DNA from 4 places in the Streptomyces sp. NPDC058326 genome. Region 4 is predicted to be linked to each of the others. Evidence: riboswitches for the same ligand, from Rfam matches in the RefSeq annotation. Region 4 holds a riboswitch; each other region holds the start of a gene.

Region 1 (4,584 bases), on a different contig from region 4:
ACCGCGATCCGCTTGTACGCCGTCTCCATCTCGGCGCGCGCCGGGCGGCCTTCGAGCCCGCGCCCGTACGCGTACCCGCCCCACACCGTGTACACCTCGGCGAGGTCCGCGTCCGTCCGCCAGTCCCGCGAGTCGATCAGCTGGAGGATGCCCGCGCCGTACGTGCCGGGCCGGGAACCGAAGATCCGGGTGGTGGCGCGCCGCTCGTCGCCGTGCTCGGCGAGGTCGGCCTGCGCGTGCGCCCGTACGTAGTTGTCCTCGGCGGACTCGCCCTCAAGGCCCGCGACAAGCCGGACGGCGTCGTCGAGCAGCCCGATGACGTGCGGGAAGGCATCGCGGAAGAAGCCCGAGATGCGCAGCGTGACATCGACGCGCGGGCGGCCGAGCTCCGCCAGGGGGATCGGCTCCATGCCGTTGACCCGGCGCGAGGCCTCGTCCCACAGCGGGCGGACGCCGAGCAGCGCGAGCGCCTCGGCCACGTCGTCGCCGGCGGTGCGCATCGCGCTCGTGCCCCACAGGGAGAGCCCGACGGACGTCGGCCACTCCCCGTTGTCGGTGCGGTAGCGCTCCAGGAGCGAGTCGGCGAGCGCCTGCCCGGTCTCCCAGGCCAGCCGGGACGGCACGGCCTTCGGGTCGACGGAGTAGAAGTTCCGGCCGGTCGGCAGGACGTTGACCAGGCCGCGCAGGGGCGAACCCGACGGTCCCGCCGGAACGAAGCCGCCGTTCAGGGCGTGCACGGCGTGCGTCAGCTCGTCGGTGGTGCCGGCGAGACGCGGCACGACCTGCTCGCAGGCGAAGCGGAGCACGTCCCGCACCTCGGAGCCGTACGCGGCGGCCACGGTCTCGACCGCGGTCACCTCCCAGCCGGCGGCCTCCATCGCCTCGACCAGCTCGCGCGCCTTCGCCTCCGCCTCGTCGGCGGTCGTCCGGGTCGCCGCCGACTCGTCGAGGCCGAGCGCCTCGCGCAGGCCCGGCAGCGCCTGCGTACCGCCCCAGATCTGGCGGGCGCGCAGGATGGAGAGGACCAGGTTGACGCGGGCCTCGCCCTCCGGGGCGCCGCCGAGGACGTGCAGACCGTCGCGGATCTGGGCGTCCTTGACCTCGCACAGCCAGCCGTCGACGTGCAGCAGGAAGTCGTCGAAGCCGTCGTCCTCCGGGCGCTCCTGGAGACCCAGGTCGTGGTCGAGCTTGGCGGCCTGGATCAGCGTCCAGATCTGGGCGCGGATCGCGGGCAGCTTCGCCGGGTCCATGGACGAGATCTGCGCGTACTCGTCGAGCAGCTGCTCCAGGCGGGCGATGTCGCCGTACGAGTCGGCGCGGGCCATCGGCGGCACCAGGTGGTCGACGAGGGTCGCGTGGACGCGCCGCTTGGCCTGCGTGCCCTCGCCCGGGTCGTTGACGAGGAAGGGGTAGACCAGCGGGATGTCGCCGAGTGCCGCGTCGGGGCCGCAGGCGGCGGACAGGCCGGCGTTCTTGCCGGGCAGCCACTCCAGGTTGCCGTGCTTGCCCAGGTGGACCATGGCGTCGGCGCCGAAGCCGCCGTCCTCGGCGCGGGCGGCGATCCAGCGGTAGGCCGCCAGGTAGTGGTGGGACGGCGGGAGATCGGGGTCGTGGTAGATCGCGATCGGGTTCTCACCGAAGCCGCGCGGCGGCTGGATGAGGATCAGCAGGTTCCCGCGCCGCAGGGCCGCGAGGACGATGTCGCCCTCCGGGTTGCGGGAGCGGTCGAGGAACATCTCGCCGGGCGCCGGGCCCCAGTGCTCCTCGACGTGGGTCCGCAGCTCCTCGGGGAGCGTCGCGTACCAGCGCTTGTAGTCGGCGGCCGGGATGCGGACCGGGTTCCGGGCGAGCTGTTCCTCCGTCAGCCAGTCCTGGTCGTGGCCGCCGGCCTCGATGAGGGCGTAGATCAGCTCGTCGCCGTCGCCGGAGACCAGGCCGGGAAGCTCCTCGGCCGGCCCGAAGTCGTAGCCCTCGGCGATCAGCCGGCGCAGGAGGGAGACGGCGGAGGCGGGGGTGTCGAGGCCGACGGCGTTGCCGATGCGGGAGTGCTTCGTCGGGTACGCGGAGAGGACGAGCGCCAGCTTCTTCTCGGCGTTCGGGATGTGCCGCAGGCGCGCGTGGCGGACCGCGATCCCGGCGACGCGGGCGGCGCGCTCGGCGTCGGCCACGTACGCGGGCAGACCGTCCTCGTCGATCTCCTTGAAGGAGAACGGGACGGTGATGAGCCGGCCGTCGAACTCGGGGACGGCCACCTGGCTCGCGGCGTCCAGCGGGGAGAGGCCCTCGTCGTTCTCCTCCCAGGCGGACCGCGAGCCGGTCAGGCACAGGGCCTGGAGGATCGGCACGTCGAGCGCGGCGAGCGCCCCCGCGTCCCAGGCCTCCTCGTCGCCGCCGGCCTGCGCCTCGGCGGGCTTGGTGCCGCCGGCGGCGAGGACGGTGGTGACGATGGCGTCGGCTGCCCGCAGCTCCGCGAGGAGTTCGGCCTCGGGGGCGCGCAGGGACGCCACGTACAGCGGGAGCGGCCGCGCGCCGGCGTCCTCGATCGCGTCGCAGAGGGTGCCGACGAAGGCGGTGTTCCCGCTCATGTGGTGGGCGCGGTAGTAGAGCACGGCGACCGTCGGGCCCTCGGTGCTCCTCGGGGTGCGCTCCAGGGGTCCCCAGGTGGGGGCGGCGGCCGGGGCCTCGAAGCCGTGGCCGGTGAGCAGGACGGTGTCGGAGAGGAAGCGGGCCAGCTGCTCCAGGTTCGCGGGGCCGCCGTGCGCGAGGTAGGCGTGCGCCTCGGTGGCGACGCCGACGGGGACGGTGGACGTCTCCATCAGCTGGGCGTCGGGTGCCTGTTCGCCGCTGAGGACGACCACCGGCTTCCCGGCGGCGCGGACCGCGTCCAGGCCGTCCTCCCAGGAGCGGAGACCGCCGAGCAGCCGTACGACGACGAGGTCGGCGCCGTCCAGGAGACCGGGCAGCTCGGCGAGGGGGAGACGGGAGGGGTTGGCGAAGCGGTACTCCACGGGGCCGCCGGCCGCGCGGGCGCTGAGCAGGTCGGTATCGGAGTGCGACAGCAGCAGAAGCATGGCGAGCGCAGGCCTTCCTCGGGGTTGTCCGCGCCCCGGGTGGTCGTGTGGGTTGGGGCCTCCCCTGCTCGGGCGAAGCCGAGAGCCTGGGGAAGGGAGTTCCTGACTCACCCGTTCCGTTTCCGGGACGGGCTCACAGTGGCGGGACCGCGCCGGAGTCTCACCGGGCTTCCTCCCCGGGGTCCTGGGACCCCATGCCGATCTGCATCCTAGATCGTGGTGCCGAGGGGCGGGGCGGGCCGCCGAGTCGGCCTGATCACACCCGGTGGGCGCCCGGTGGCCCGTGGGTATGCTCGCCGCCATGCCGCCCACCCCACCCACGACGCCCGAACCGGGCGAAGCTCGCATACGGGACCGTGGCGACGCCTGCCCCGGGGCGCTGCGTCTGCACCCCGCCGAGGACGGCCGCCTCGCCCGACTCCGCCTGCCCGCAGGGCGCCTGACACTCCATCAGGCCGAGGCGCTCGCGACCGCGGCGGAGACCCTCGGCGACGGGCGGATCAGCATCACCTCGCGCGGCAACGCGGAGCTGCGGGGCCTCGCGGACAACTGCGGCGGCGAGCTCGCGGCGCTCCTCTCGGCGGCGGGCCTGCTGCCCTCCGCCACCCACGAACGCGTCCGCAACATCGTCGCCTCGCCGACCGCGGGCCTCGACGGACTCGGATGCGCGGACGTGCAGTTGTGGGCACGCGAGCTGGACACCGCCCTGTGCGCCGAGCCCCGGGCGGCTGCTCTTTCCGGCCGTTTCCTCTTCGTCCTGGACGACGGGCGAGGGGACGTGGCCACGCTCGGCGGAGATGTGAAGTTGATCGCAGGCGCCGACGGATCCGCCGCCCTGTGGCTCGGCCCTCAGGTCTTCCGGCTCGCCGCGGCCGACGCCGTACGGGCCGCCCTCGTCGCCTCCCTCACGTTCCTCGACGCCGCCGACGCGGCCGGGAACGGGGCCTGGCGGCCCCGGGAACTGCCCGACAGCCATGTGCCGGACTGGGCCGGGGCCCTGGCACGTGCGGGGATCGCGGCCGAGCCCGTACCCGTACCGCCGCTGCCCGCGGCCACGCCACCCGCGCCCGGCGTCCTGCCCGGCGGCGCCCTGCACGTCCTCGCACCGCTCGGCCGGCTGACCTCGGCTCAGCTGCGGGCCCTGCTGCCCGCCCATGAGATCCGGCTGACACCGTGGCGGGGAGCGGTCGTCGTCTCCGGAGCGGCCGTCGCCGAAACGGCCGCCGGGACCGAAGCCGCCACCGCCCGGCTCGCTGCCCTGGAGGCGTACGGGCTGATCACCCGGCCCGACGCCCCCGGAGCCGGAGTCACCGCCTGCACCGGGCGGCCCGGGTGCGCCAAGTCCCTCGCCGACGTCCGGGCGGACGCCCTCACCGCGCCCGCCGGGCCGCTGCCCGTGCACTTCTCCGGGTGCGCACGCGGCTGCGGACACCCGTACGGCCGCTGGATCGAGGTCCTCGCCACCGGCGACGACACCTATCTGGTGGACGGCGTCCCCACCCCCCGCACCTCC
Region 2 (4,584 bases), on a different contig from region 4:
GTGGGTTCGTCGAGGAGCAGCTCGCGCGGCTCCTGGGCGAGGGCGCGGGCGATCTGCACGCGCTGGCGTTCACCGCCGGAGAGGGTGCGCCAGGGCTGCCGGGCCCGGCCGGTGAGGCCGGTGCGTGCGAGGGCGGAGCCGACGGCGGTCTCGTCGGCGGCCGAGGGGGGCGTCCAGGCCCTGCGGTGCGGCACGCGGCCGAGACGTACGACGTCGGTGACGGTCAGATCGGTCTGGGTGTCGGCCTGTTGCTCGACCGTGGCGAGGCGCCGGGCAACCGTCCGGCGGCCGAGGCCGGCCAGCGGGTCGCCGTCGAGGGTGACGACCCCGGAGTCGGGGGCGAGGACGCCCGCGAGGAGGCGCAGGAGGGTCGACTTCCCCGAGCCGTTGGGCCCGAGGAGACCGGTGACGGTGCCGGGAGTGAGGGTGACGCTGACCCCGTCGAGGACGAGGGTGCCGCCGGCGGTGCGCGAGACCCGGTCGGCGCGGAGCCCGATGCCCGCACCCGCGCACGTGCTCGCCTCCACGGTCGTGTCCGTGCTCGTCACCACAGCCGTGCCCGTGTCGGCGGTCGGGCTCGGGGTCATCGGGGGCTCCTGGTGCGGTACAGGACGAGGACGAAGGCCGGGACGCCGATCAGCGAGGTCACCACGCCCACCGGCACCTCCTGGGGGTCGAGGACCGTGCGGGCGAGCGTGTCGGCCCAGACCAGGAACACCGCCCCGGCCAGGGCGGTGACCGGCAGCAGCCGGGCGTGCCCCGGGCCGGCCAGGGCGCGGGCGGCGTGCGGCAGGACGAGGCCGACGAAGCCGATGGCTCCGGCGGCGGAGACCAGAGCGGCCGTCAGGAGGGCGGTGACGCAGAGGAGGACGAGCCGCGTCCGGGCGACGGCGACGCCCAGCGCGGCGGCGGCCTCCTCACCGAACGCGAACGCGTCCAGCGTCCTCGCGTACCCGCCGCAGACCAGCAGGGCCGCCGCGAGCACCGCGCCGCACACTCCCACGTCGCCCCAGCCGGCCCCGCCGAGCGAACCGAGCAGCCAGAAGAGCACGCCCCGCGTGGTCTCGGCGTCGGCCGCCGTCATCACGACGAAGGAGGTGAGGGCGGAGAAGAGCTGCATCGCGGCGACGCCCGCCAGTACCACCCGGTCCGTCGAACCGCCGAGGGTGTGGCTGAGCAGCAGGACGAGCGCGAAGGAGAGCACCGCTCCGAGGAACGCCCCGCCGGTGACGGAGAGGAGGCCGCCGCCGATGCCGAGGACGACGACCGCGACCGCGCCGGTCGAGGCGCCCGAGGAGACCCCGAGGACGAAGGGATCGGCGAGCGGATTGCGCAGCAGCGACTGCATCACCGCGCCGCAGACCGCGAGTCCGGCTCCGCAGACGGCGGCGAGGAGGGTGCGGGGCAGCCGGAGCTCCCACACGATGCCGTCCCGGATCGGTGAGACCTCCGGGGCCTCTCCGCCGAGATGGGCGGCCACCACGGACCACACGTCACCGACGCCGATGTCCGCCGGGCCGATGGTGATGGCGACGGCCACCGAAACGGCCAGGACGGCAAGGCCGGTCACCGCCCACAGCAGCGCCGCGCCCCCTCCGCGCACGACGGCGACCGCCCGGCCGGGCGAAGCCCCGCCCACCGCCTCGCGGGGCGGGGGCACGGTCACGCCGCCGGGCGCGGTACTGGCCCCATCGGGCGGGGGCTCGGCCCCACCGGGCAGGCCCGCCGAAGCGCCGCGCGAGGCGCCGGCCCGTCCGGGCGGGATCGCCGACTCACCGGCCGGGGGCCCGGCCCCACCGGGCTGGCCCCCCGAAGCGCCGCGCGAGACTTCGGCCCGGCCGGCAGGTTTCGGCGTCACTTCGCGAGACCGTACGTGCGGAGGGCCGCCGCCACCTTCTCGACGCCCTCGACGGTACGGACGGTCGGGTTCATGGCCTGGCCGCTGAGCAGGACGTACCGCTTCTTCCGTACCGCCGTCATGTTCCGGGTGACCGGATCGGACTCCAGGAACTCGATCTTCTTGGCGGCGCTCTCGGCGGACTGCGAGCGGCGGGTCAGGTCGCCGATGACGAGGACGTCCGGGTCACGGTCGGCGACCGTCTCCCAGTTGATCTGGGGCCACTCCGCACGGGTGTCGTCGAAGACGTTCTTCGCGCCCAGCGCGCGGGTGACGATGCCGGGGGCGCCGCAACAGCCCGCCATGTAGGGGGATTCGGCGTTGGCGAACCAGTAGAGGACGGTGACGTCCCCGAAGTCGCCCCCGGCGGTGGCCCTCGTCACCCGGGAGGAGAGCTCCGCGACCAGCTTCTCGCCGCGCTCAGGGACCGCGAACACCCGTGCCAGGTCGCGGATCTCGCCGTACACGGTCTCCATGGTCAGGGGCCGGGTGCGGATGCCGTCGCCGTCGCCGCTGTTGTCCTTGCCGACGCAGTCGGTGGGCGAGAGGTAAGTGGGGACGCCGAGCTCCTCGAACCGCTCGCGGGGAGCCACCCCGCCCTTGCCGAGGGTGTACGCGAAGGACGCGGCGGCGAAGTCGGGTTCGGCGTCGAGCACCTTCTCGAAGGACGGGTAGCGGTCGGCGAGTCGCGGGACCTTCGCGTTCTCCTTCTCCAGTCCCTTGAGCACCGGGTCGGTCCAGGTGGCGGTGCCCACCATGCGGTCGGCCAGACCGAGGGAGAGCATGATCTCCGCCGTTCCCTGGTCGAGGGCGACGGCCCGCCGCGGCGGCCTGTCGACGGTGACCCGTCGGCCGCAGTTGTCGTCGATCGTCACCGGGTACCCCTGCCGCGGGCCTCCGGCCGTGTTCTTCGAGGGCTGTACGGCGGATCCGCCGCCGCAACCGGTCACGGTCAGGAGCAGGGCGCCGGCCAGCAGGAGGGCGGCGGAGCGGGCGGGATGTGCGAAGGGCACGGGAATTTCCTCTGCGGCCACGGCTCATACGCGGAGCCTGTCGTACGGAGCTCCCCGGCCGACAGCGTGCCGCCGGGGCCGCCAGCAGGTCTTCGGACTCGGGGTCATCCGGACGGAGCGCCTTCCCGGGCCGTCGTGCAGCCCAGTGGCCGATGCTCCGCCCGTCGCCCTCACCGCTGCGCGTCAGTTCCGGTCTCGCACCGGATTCCCTGACCCGTGCGCGTACCCGTTCGGGTGCGCGCAAAGGTACGACTGGCTTCGGCACAGTACCACCGGCCCGCTCCCCCGCCCGGGGCGCCGCCGGTGGCACGCGCGTCCGTGCCGCTGGACGTCAGACGCGCAGTTCCCTCGCCTCGAAGCGGCCGTCACCGAGGACCAGGACGAAGGAGACCTGCTGCCCCTCGGAGAGCGAGTGCTGCTCGCCCTCGATGTCCGCGGCGCTGAAGTAGACCTGTTCCTCGGAGCCCACGGGAAGGACGAATCCGTACCCGCCGGCGCGGTTGAAGGACTGCACGAACCCTTTGCTTCTGCCTTCCACGGCGGCCTCCTCGTCGTCATGGGCGACACGGCCGAGGGGAGAGGACGCCCGTCCCGGCCGCATCCGCGTCTCAGGGGACTTGTACCCCGCCGGCCCGTTCTTCGCCCGTCGTCGTGGACGAGCGGACGCTCCTCGCCGCCGCGGCCACGAGCCCGGCGCCGGACCGGCGGGCCGCCGCGCCGGCCTGTGTGCGCACCCCTCCCCCGAGTCTCGTACAATCTTCAACAGAGGCCCGGTGCCGGAGATCCCCCGTGTCCGACACCGGGCCTCGCCCTGCCCTGAGAGGTACGCGACAGGTACGCGCCTCCGTCGGACCCCGCCGCCCGGGTACGCGATCCTCGCCGTGATCCGGGCGATGCGCCGCGCCGACTCCTCGGGAGCGCCCACCGGCCGAACGATGTGGCTGACGGTCGGCCGCACGATCGCCTCGCACCGGCAGGGGCCCGAAAGATCCCGTGAGGCACTGTTTCGTCCGGGCGTCATCGGGCAGCAGCACCTCGTGCCACCGGCGGCCACCGGGGCGCGTACAGCTGCGTCAGGGAGAGGACCATGAGCCACCACGACAGGCACGGCAGCGACCAGGACTCCCACCCCGAGCCTCCGCGGACCACACCGTCCGGGGCGGAGGGCGAGAGCGGGGACGCGGAGGCACGACGGCAGGCGGAGGAGGCCGTGCGGGGCGGGCCGGATCGCGACGATGAGGAGGCGCACGGCAGCACCGCCAAGCGTCAGGCTCCCGGGGTCGGCCGCGAGGAACAGCGGAGACCGCACCCGTGAGTCGCGCGAGTCCCGTGCGTAGCTCTCCCGTTTCCGGGAAGTCGCAGGTCGAAAGAGATTTCAGGAGGTGTCGCATGTCCGCCGGTAAGAAGGCGAAGAACGCCGCACAGACCGCCAAGGGCAAGGCCAAGGAAGCCACCGGCAAGGCTGTGGGGAACGAGAGCCTGGAGATGCAGGGCCGGGTCGAGCAGGCCAAGGGCGATGCGAAGCAGGCGGGGGAGAAGGCCAAGGACGCGTTCAAGCACTGAGGAGCGCGAACGGCCGGCGGACCGGGCCCACCGAGGCCCGGGCGCTACTCCACCAAGCCCAGCCGAGCCGACACCCCCCCCACCCCCCCCCCCACCACTGGGTTGAGAAGG
Region 3 (4,584 bases), on a different contig from region 4:
GGCGAGCGGCGGGTGCCGGTGGCCCGTACCCTCGTCGGGAACTACGTGACCTCGCTCGACATGGCCGGCTGCTCGGTGACGCTGTGCGAGGTGGACGAGGAGCTCCTCCGCCTGTGGGACGCGCCCGTACAGACGCCCGCGCTGCGCTGGGGCCGGTGAGACGAGGGATGGGAGAGGGGACCGGCATGACGGAGACCTTCGGCGCGGACTTCCTGGTGCGCTGGCTCGCCGCGGTGGCCGGGGCCGTCGACCGTGAGGCGGACCGGCTCACCGAGCTGGACTCGGCCATCGGCGACGCCGACCACGGCACGAACCTGAGGCGGGGGTTCACCGCCGTCACGGAGACCCTCGCCAAGGAGCCGCCCGCGACACCCGGTGCGGTGCTCACCACCGCCGGACGGCAGCTGATCTCCACCGTGGGCGGCGCGTCGGGACCGCTGTACGGCACACTGCTGCGCCGTACCGGCAAGACCCTCGGCGACGTCGAGCGGATCACCAGGGAGCAGCTGGCCGAGGCCCTCGGTTCCGGTGTGTCCGCGGTGTCTCAGCTGGGCGGCGCGCAGGTGGGGGACAAGACGATGCTGGACGCGCTCGTTCCGGCCGTGGAGGGCCTGCGGGCCTCGTTCGGGGCGGGCCGCGCCGCCGCCGGGGAGGGCGCCCTCGCGACCGTACCCCTGCGGGCGCGCAAGGGCAGGGCCAGCTATCTGGGCGAGCGGTCCGTGGGGCACCAGGATCCGGGGGCCGCCTCATCGGCGCTGCTGTTCGCCGCGCTCGACGAGACCGCGCGTACGGAGGGAGCGTCATGAGCGCGGCCGCCGGGGGCGCGGCGGCCCCCGGGGGCTCCGCGCCCGTCGGCATCGTGCTCGTCTCGCACAGTGCCGCCGTCGCGACCGCCGTGACCGAGCTGGCCCGCGGGCTCGCCGGCGGCGGTGACCTGGCGCCGATCGCCCCCGCCGGCGGGACCCCGGACGGTGGCCTGGGGACGAGTTCCGAGCTGATCCGCCAGGCGGCGAAGGCCGTGGACCGGGGCGCCGGAGTGGCGATCCTGGTCGACCTGGGGAGCGCCGTGCTCACCGTGAAGGCGCTGCTCGCCGAGGGCGACGAGCTGCCCGAGGACTCACGGCTCCTGGACGCGCCGTTCGTTGAGGGCGCGGTCGCCGCCCTGGTCACGGCGAGCGCGGGCGGGGACCTCGGCGCGGTGGCGGCTGCGGCGTCGGAGGCGTACGCCTACCGGAAGGAGTGACCACGGGGGGGGCGCACGCCCGGCGGTGAGGAGCGGCTTCCCGAGGCGTGCGCCGGCGGGAGAGGGACCGCGCAGGGCGCACGCCCGGCCGCCGGGAGCGGCCGCGCGGAGCGCGTGCGCGCCGCGCTCAGGAACTGCGGTGCAGTGAGCGAGAAGTCACACCGGGTGGCGACCGTGTTGTGATGCACCTGGTCAACGCACTAGTGTCACAGCGCCTTGGTGTACGGGAAACCGGTGCAGTACCGGTGCGGCCCTCGCCACTGTGATCGGGATGTCCGGCTCCACCCCCGCGGGGAACTCCCCCGGGGAAGCCACTGGACCGCGACGGGAGACCGTCGTGGTGTGGGAAGGCGGAGCCGGACGTATGACCGTCAGCCAGGAGACCGGCCAGGGTGCGTTGTCCATCCACGAGGTGCTGGAGAGGGTCTCCCAACCATGCATATAGCCGAGGGGTATCTGCCCCCTGTGCACGCGGCCGCCTGGGGCGTCGCGTCCGCGCCGTTCGTCGTCCACGGGGTCCGCGCGCTGACCCGTGAAGTACGGTCGAACCCCGAGTCCACCCTTCTGCTCGGCGCCTCCGGCGCCTTCACCTTCGTCCTCTCGGCGCTCAAGCTGCCGTCCGTGACGGGTAGTTGCTCGCATCCGACCGGTACCGGTCTGGGTGCGATCCTGTTCCGGCCGCCGATCATGGCGGTCCTCGGGACGATCACACTCCTCTTCCAGGCCCTGCTGCTCGCCCACGGCGGGCTGACCACGCTCGGCGCGAACGTCTTCTCGATGGCGATCGTCGGCCCCTGGGCCGGCTACGGGACGTACCTGCTGCTGCGCCGGTCCGGTGCGCCCCTGATGGTCGCCGTCTTCTCCGGGGCGTTCGTCGCCGACCTGTCCACGTACTGCGTGACCAGCGTGCAGCTGGCGCTCGCCTTCCCCGACCCGGGGAGCGGTGTGGCCGGCGCGCTCGCCAAGTTCGGGGGGATCTTCGCGTTGACGCAGATCCCTCTGGCCGTGAGCGAGGGTCTGCTGACCGTGCTCGTGATGCGGCTGTTGACGCAGTCCAGCAAGGGCGAACTGACCCGGCTCGGCGTCCTCGGTGGACGCCCGGCGGCGCGACGCGAGGAGGCGACCGCGCGATGAGCCGGAACGCGAAGATCAACGCCCTGCTGCTGTTCGTCGTCGCGGCGCTTGCGGTACTGCCGCTGGCGCTGGGGCTCGGGGACCACAAGGAGGAGCCGTTCGCGGGGGCGGACGCGGAGGCGGAGACCGCGATCACGGAGCTCCGGCCGGACTACGAACCGTGGTTCAGCCCCCTGTACGAGCCGCCGTCCGGGGAGATCGAGTCCGCGCTGTTCTCCCTCCAGGCGGCGCTGGGCGCGGGCGTCCTCGCGTACTACTTCGGGCTGCGGCGAGGCCGCAGGCAGGGGGCGGCGCGGGCGGAGGCCGCGCGGGGCGCCGGAGAGGGTGAGGTCTCCGCCGGACGCGTGGAGGGTGGCCGGAGCACGGCCCCGGGCAACCCCGACGGTCAGAGCGCGGCCCCGGGCGTCCCCGACGGTCAGGGCATGGGGAGCGGCGCCAAGGGCGGGGGCGTGGGCGGCTCCGGGGGCGCGGGCGTCGACGGACGGGACGCGTAGCCACCGATGCTGCCGATCGACGCGGCGGCGCACAGCAGTCGCTGGCGCCGCCGTCACCCCGCCGAGAAGGCGCTGCTCGGCTTCGGTCTGACCCTCTGCGCGGTCTCCCTGCCACCGTGGCCGGGCGCGCCGCTCGTGGCAGCCGCCACGCTCGGTGTGCTGCTCGGTCCGGCCGGTGTGCCGGGCCGGGCGCTGTGGCGGGCGTTCCGCGTTCCCCTCGCGTTCTGTGTGACGGGCGCGATTCCGCTGCTCCTGGAGGTGGGCGGCGACCGTGGTCCTGTCGCGCCGGCCGCCGGGGGTCCGGTGCAGGCGGTCGAGCTGCTCCTGCGGACGGCGTCGGCCTCGCTCGGGGTGCTGCTGTTCGCGTTCACCACGCCGGTCTCCGATGTCCTGCCCCGGCTGGTCCGCGCGGGGGTGCCGGCGCCGGTGGTGGATGTCGCGCTCGTGATGTACCGGATCATCTTCCTGCTGCTCGACGCGCTGTCCAAGATCCGGCAGGCGCAGGCGGCACGGCTCGGGCACACCACCCGGGCCGCGACCTGGCGTTCGCTCGCCGGTCTCGGCGCGACCACGTTCGTGCGGGCCTTCGACCGGGCGCAGCGCCTGCAGTCGGGGCTCGCGGGGCGGGGGTACGACGGGACGCTGCGGGTTCTGGTGCCCGCGTGCGCGCTCTCCCGCCGGTTCCTCGCCGCGACGGGCGTGCTGCTCGCGGGCCTCGTCGCCCTCACCCTCGTACTGGAAAGGTTCCTGCCGTGACGTCTACGACGCCTCCGCCCTCCGCGCTCCCCGTCGTGGAGCTGGTGAACGCGGGCTTCGCCTACGAGGACGGGCCCGCGGTCCTGTCGGGCGTGGACTTCTCGGTGGCGGAGGGGCGCGCGGTCGCGTTGCTCGGCCGCAACGGCAGCGGCAAGACGACGCTGCTGCGGCTGCTGAGCGGCGGGCTCCGGTGCGGGAGCGGGTCGCTGCTCCTGGACGGGGCCGAGGTGGCGTACGACCGGAAGGGGCTGACCCGGCTGCGGACCATCGTGCAGCTGGTGACGCAGGATCCGGACGACCAGCTGTTCGCCGCCTCGGTGGCCCAGGACGTCTCGTTCGGTCCGATGAACCTGGGGCTGCCGGAGGAGGAGGTACGGCTGCGGGTGGCGGAGGCACTGGAGGCGCTGGACATCACGGCGCTCGCGGACCGGCCGACGCATCTGCTGTCCTACGGGCAGCGGAAGCGGGCCGCGATAGCGGGCGCGGTGGCGATGCGGCCCCGGGTGCTGATCATGGACGAGCCGACGGCCGGGCTCGACCCGCACGGGCAGGAACGGCTGCTGGACGCGCTCCGGCGGCTCCGGGAGACCGGTACGACGGTGCTCATGGCGACGCACGACGTGGATCTGGCGCTGCGCTGGGCGGACGAGGCGGCGGTACTGTCCCCCGCCGGGCTGCGCACGGGCCCGGTGGCCGAGCTGCTCGGCGACGACGCGCTGCTCGACGCGGCCCGGCTGCGGCGTCCCTGGGGCACGGCCGTGGCCCGGCTGCTCCGGACGCGGGGTCTGCTCCCGGCCGGCGCGCCGGAGCCGCGGACGCCGGAGGACCTGGACGCGTGGATGGGGGCGAGGGTGGAGACGGAGGCGAAGGAAAGCAGCGCCTCGGCCTGAGCGGCTCTCTTCCCCGGGCTTCGGGCCCCGGACGGCGGCGTTCGTTACCGAGTAGTAGACATCACGC
Region 4 (4,584 bases):
ACAGGTCGCGGGCCGGCATCGTCTTGCGGGCCAGGCCCCGGGATTCGGCGGCGCGGTAGGCGGCGTCGAACTCCTCGCCCCACAGGTCGACGAGCTCGGGCACGTCCGCGGGGGAGAACAGCGACCAGTCGGCGTCGGCGTTCACCCGGCGCATGAACTCGTCCGGGATCCAGTGCGCCAGGTTCAGGTTGTGCGTACGGCGCTGGTCCTCGCCGGTGTTGTCGCGGAGCTCCAGGAACTCCTCGATGTCCGCGTGCCAGGTCTCCAGGTAGACGGCGGCGGCGCCCTTGCGGCGGCCGCCCTGGTTCACGGCGGCGACGGAGGCGTCGAGGGTCTTCAGGAACGGCACGATGCCGTTGGAGTGCCCGTTGGTGCCGCGGATCAGCGAACCGCGGGCCCGGATGCGGGAGTACGAGAGGCCGATGCCGCCCGCGTGCTTGGAGAGGCGCGCCACCTGGTGGTAGCGGTCGTAGATGGAGTCCAGCTCGTCCTGCGGGGAGTCCAGGAGGTAGCAGGAGGACATCTGCGGGTGGCGGGTGCCGGAGTTGAAGAGCGTGGGGGAGGACGGGAGGTAGTCCAGGCGGCTCATCAGGCCGTACAGCGCGGTCACTTCGTCGAGCGCGCGGGCCGAGTCGTCCTCGGCCAGACCGCAGGCGACGCGCAGCATGAAGTGCTGCGGGGTCTCGATGACCTTGCGGGTGATCGGGTGGCGCAGCAGGTAGCGGGAGTAGAGGGTGCGCAGGCCGAAGTAGCCGAAGCGGTCGTCGGCGGCCGTGTCCACGGTCGCGTCGAGCCGGTTCGCGTGCAGTGCGACGAACTCGGCGGTGCGGTCGGCGATCAGACCCTCACGGTGACCGACGGCGACGGAGGCGGAGAAGGAGAACGCGCCCTGGCCGGCCGCCTCGTCGGCGATGGTGATCGTCAGGAGCCGGGCCGCGAGCCGGGAGTAGGCCGGGTCCTCCGCGATCAGGCCCGCGGCCGCCTCGGTGGCCAGCTCGCGCAGCTCCGCCTCGTCCGACGCGGCGCTGCGGCCGCGGAGCGCGGCGGCGGCGACCTTGCCGGGGTCGGTGTCGGGGAGATCGGCGGTGAGGTCGGTCAGGGTCCGCAGCAGTACGGTCCCGGGTCCGTCGCTCTCGACCGCGGAAACCTCGGCGGAAGCCGGATCGGCGGGCGCGATGGTCACGTGGGGGCTCTCCCTCGCTCGGCTCGGGGCCGCGGCGGGGGAAGGCGGGCATGCGTGCGTCCGTAACGTCGGACGCGACGCTTCCACCGGCCCACTCCGCGAGGCCCGGACGTCAGTGGCACCCGGAACGGTCGGACCGGGTGCGCTGCGGCAGGTGCTCGGACTCACCTCGTACGGACGGGTCGTATCCGTAGGAAGCACACCGTTGCGGGACAGTTCCGGATTCGCGCCGGATTCCCCTGCGTCGACAGCGAGCATGAGCATACATGTGGGGGGCACCGCTCGCGGCACCCCCCACATGTTGTGTGTCGCCCTCGGCTCAGAACTCCAGGGCGTAGGTGCGCAGCGAGTGGCCGGGGATCGGTTCCCAGTCCCGGTGGGGGGTGCGGACGAAGCCGAGGCGGTCGTACATCCGGTGCGCGGCGACCATCGTCGCGTCCGTGGAGAGCACGAGCCGCTCGCACCCGGGGAGGGCCCGCGCGCGGTCGATACAGGCCCGTACGAGGGCCTCTCCGACGCCCCGGCCGCGGGCCTCGCGGGTGACGGCGAGCATCCGGAACTCGGCCTCGCCGTCGACCGCGATGTCCGCCCAGGTGGTGTTGCCGGTGGCGAAGGTCACCCCGCCGAGGAGTCGTCCCTCGGCGTCCTCGGCGATGAGCACCTCGCTCTCGCGGGCCCGGCGCGCGGTGTCCCGGAGCACCTCCAGGTAGGAGTCCTGGGCCCCGTACTTCAGCAGCCCGTCGTTCAGATAGGTGCCCGCGGTGAGTTCGCCGAGGGCCTCGTACTCCTCGGGCCGTACCGCCCTGATCGTGAAGTCCATGAGGAAAGTGTGCCCGGCGGGGGACGCGAAGGGGCCCGGGGTCTCCTGGTGGAGAGCCCGGGCCCGTGTGTTGGGGGCCGGCCGCGTGCGGCCGTACCGTCGGGTCAGTGCGTCTGGGCGCCGACCTTCGGGAGTTCGGTCTGCACGCCGGCGTCACCGGCGTCCGCCGTGTAGTCGGACGGGGAGGTCTCGTCGACGCCCTCGGGGGCCTTGACGGCCTTGAGGACGAAGGTGAGGACGACCGTGACGACGAGGTTCAGGACGAAGGCGGTGAGGCCGATGTAGCCGATCTCGCCGATGCCCGGGATCTCGGCGGAGGAGCCGCCGAAGTGCTTCTGGGTCGGGCTGGCGACACCGTAGGCGGCGACCGTGCCGTAGACCATGCCGACGGCCCAGCCGGCGAGCAGCGCCCAGCGGTGGAACCAGCGGGTGAAGAGACCGCCGACGAGGGCCGGGAAGGTCTGCAGGATCCAGATGCCGCCGAGCAGCTGGAAGTTGATCGCGACCGTCTTGTCCATGGTGAGGACGAAGGCGAGCGCGCCGACCTTCACCAGGAGCGAGACGATCTTGGAGACCTTGGTCTCCTGCGCCGGGGTCGCGTCCTTCTTGATGAAGTCCTTGTAGATGTTGCGGGTGAAGAGGTTGGCCGCGGCGATCGACATGATCGCGGCCGGGACGAGCGCGCCGATGCCGATCGCGGCGAACGCGACGCCCGCGAACCAGTCCGGGAACATCGTCTCGAAGAGCTGCGGGATGGCGAGCTGGCCGTTCTTCACCTGGATGCCGGCGGCGATCGCCATGAAACCGAGCAGCGCGAGCAGGCCCAGCATCAGGGAGTACAGCGGCAGGATCGTGGTGTTGCGGCGGATGACCTCGCGGCTCCGGGACGACAGGGTCGCCGTGATGGAGTGCGGGTACATGAAGAGCGCGAGCGCCGAGCCGAGGGCGAGGGTCGCGTACGTCCACTGGCCGGCCTCACCGGGGACGAGCGAGCCGCGCGGCTTGTCGGTGGCCGGGTTGGTCTGCGCGTACGCCTCGCCCGCCTTGGCGAAGATCTCGTCGAAGCCGCCCAGCTTGATCGGGATGTAGATGATCGCCACCGCGATGACGATGTAGATCAGGGTGTCCTTGACGAAGGCGATGAGCGCGGGGGCGCGGAGGCCCGAGGAGTACGTGTACGCCGCGAGGACGCCGAAGGCGATGAGCAGCGGCAGGTCCTTGATGAACCAGTGGGTGGTCTCGCCGCCGCCGACGCCCATCACGTCCAGGACGGCCTGGATGCCGACGAGCTGGAGCGCGATGTACGGCATGGTGGCGAGGATGCCGGTGACCGCCACCGCGAGCGAGAGGCCCTTGGAGCCGAAGCGGCCGCGCACGAAGTCCGAGGTGGTGACGTATCCGTGCTTGTGCGAGACCGACCAGAGGCGCGGCAGGAAGGTGAAGATCAGCGGGTAGACCAGGATCGTGTACGGCACGGCGAAGAAGCCGGCCGCGCCCGCCGCGTAGATGGCCGCCGGGACGGCGACGAAGGTGTACGCGGTGTAGAGGTCGCCGCCGAGCAGGAACCAGGTCACCCAGGTGCCGAACGACCGGCCGCCGAGGCCCCATTCGTCGAGGCTGTTCTCGTTCTCGGCCTTGCGCCAGCGCGAGGCGAGGAAGCCCATGACCGTGACGGCCAGGAAGAAGAAGATGAAGACGGCGAGTGCGACGCCGTTGACTCCGGTCACGTCCTTCATCGCGCGTCACCTCCCTTGCGGGCGCGCTGGTCGCTCTTCCACAGCTGGTAGGCGACCATGGTGAGCACGGTGGAGATCAGCACCCAGAGCATCTGGTACCAGTAGAAGAACGGGATGCCGGCGAAGAACGGTTCGGTCTTCGCGTAGGAGCTCACCCAGAGCATCGCCACGAACGGGGCGAACAGACAGAGTCCGATCACCACCCGCATGGGTGTGATGGTGGGGTGTTTCCTTTGTGTCGAATCCGGCGTGTCTGTCGCATCTGGCATGGCGATTCCCGTCCCCTCGCTGATCACCTTGTAATGGTGGGGAAATCTAGGGGACGGCTCCGCTCCATGGAACCCCTGTCCGTATAACGGAAGTGACTCGTGGGAACGCTCCCCCTCGCGGGGTCAGAGCCAGCCCTCCTTGGTGGCCCGTACGCCCGCCTCGAAACGGCTGCGCGCCCCGAGCCGGTTCATCAGCTCCGAGCTCATCCGGCGCACGGTCCGCAGGGAGATCCCGAGCCGACGGGCGGCGATGTCGTCCGTGCAGCCGATGCCGAGCAGCATGAGCAACTCCCGCTCCTGCGGGGAGAGGTCGTGCTCGTCGCGGCGGGGGGTCTCGCCGAACGGGGTTCCGGTGTCCCACAGGCGGTCGAAGAGCACCATGAGCGCGTGGACGAGGCCGGGGCTGCGGACTTCGAGAGCGCCCGCGCGCCCGTCCTCCGGGTCGACGGGGACGAGCGCGGCCTCACGGTCGACGATCACCATGAGCATGGGCACGACGGGCACGGTCCGTGCCTCGCCGCCGAGTTCGCAGTACCAGCGGACGTACTCGACGGTCGGCGGGTCGTTGCGGAAGCT

The links. A riboswitch is a leader RNA that binds a small molecule or an ion and turns the genes downstream of it on or off. The one in region 4 is predicted to bind cobalamin.
Region 1: linked by a shared signal. The riboswitch ahead of cobN (cobaltochelatase subunit CobN) and the one ahead of ACFVYX_RS24195 (ribonucleoside-diphosphate reductase subunit alpha) in region 4 are both predicted to bind cobalamin.
Region 2: linked by a shared signal. The riboswitch ahead of ACFVYX_RS33605 (ABC transporter substrate-binding protein) and the one ahead of ACFVYX_RS24195 (ribonucleoside-diphosphate reductase subunit alpha) in region 4 are both predicted to bind cobalamin.
Region 3: linked by a shared signal. The riboswitch ahead of ACFVYX_RS23120 (energy-coupling factor ABC transporter permease) and the one ahead of ACFVYX_RS24195 (ribonucleoside-diphosphate reductase subunit alpha) in region 4 are both predicted to bind cobalamin.

Annotation. Positions count from the first base shown of each region.
Region 1 is NZ_JBHVZO010000003.1:308,318-312,901, reverse strand. It holds gene cobN (cobaltochelatase subunit CobN) at 1-3,071, opposite strand, end outside; cobalamin riboswitch at 3,149-3,282, opposite strand; gene ACFVYX_RS07000 (cobalamin biosynthesis protein CobG) at 3,361-4,584, shown strand, end outside.
Region 2 is NZ_JBHVZO010000034.1:10-4,593, reverse strand. It holds gene ACFVYX_RS33615 (ABC transporter ATP-binding protein) at 1-587, opposite strand, end outside; gene ACFVYX_RS33610 (FecCD family ABC transporter permease) at 584-1,639, opposite strand; gene ACFVYX_RS33605 (ABC transporter substrate-binding protein) at 1,855-2,910, opposite strand; cobalamin riboswitch at 2,997-3,121, opposite strand; gene ACFVYX_RS33600 (cold-shock protein) at 3,242-3,448, opposite strand; gene ACFVYX_RS33595 (hypothetical protein) at 3,998-4,225, shown strand; gene ACFVYX_RS33590 (CsbD family protein) at 4,300-4,473, shown strand.
Region 3 is NZ_JBHVZO010000013.1:17,982-22,565, forward strand. It holds gene dhaK (dihydroxyacetone kinase subunit DhaK) at 1-159, shown strand, start outside; gene dhaL (dihydroxyacetone kinase subunit DhaL) at 186-806, shown strand; gene ACFVYX_RS23115 (PTS-dependent dihydroxyacetone kinase phosphotransferase subunit DhaM) at 803-1,243, shown strand; cobalamin riboswitch at 1,416-1,650, shown strand; gene ACFVYX_RS23120 (energy-coupling factor ABC transporter permease) at 1,679-2,377, shown strand; gene ACFVYX_RS23125 (energy-coupling factor ABC transporter substrate-binding protein) at 2,374-2,871, shown strand; gene cbiQ (cobalt ECF transporter T component CbiQ) at 2,878-3,627, shown strand; gene ACFVYX_RS23135 (energy-coupling factor ABC transporter ATP-binding protein) at 3,624-4,517, shown strand.
Region 4 is NZ_JBHVZO010000014.1:15,017-19,600, reverse strand. It holds gene ACFVYX_RS24195 (ribonucleoside-diphosphate reductase subunit alpha) at 1-1,183, opposite strand, end outside; cobalamin riboswitch at 1,315-1,481, opposite strand; gene ACFVYX_RS24190 (GNAT family N-acetyltransferase) at 1,503-2,003, opposite strand; gene mctP (monocarboxylate uptake permease MctP) at 2,108-3,739, opposite strand; gene ACFVYX_RS24180 (DUF3311 domain-containing protein) at 3,736-3,948, opposite strand; gene ACFVYX_RS24175 (LuxR C-terminal-related transcriptional regulator) at 4,132-4,584, opposite strand, start outside.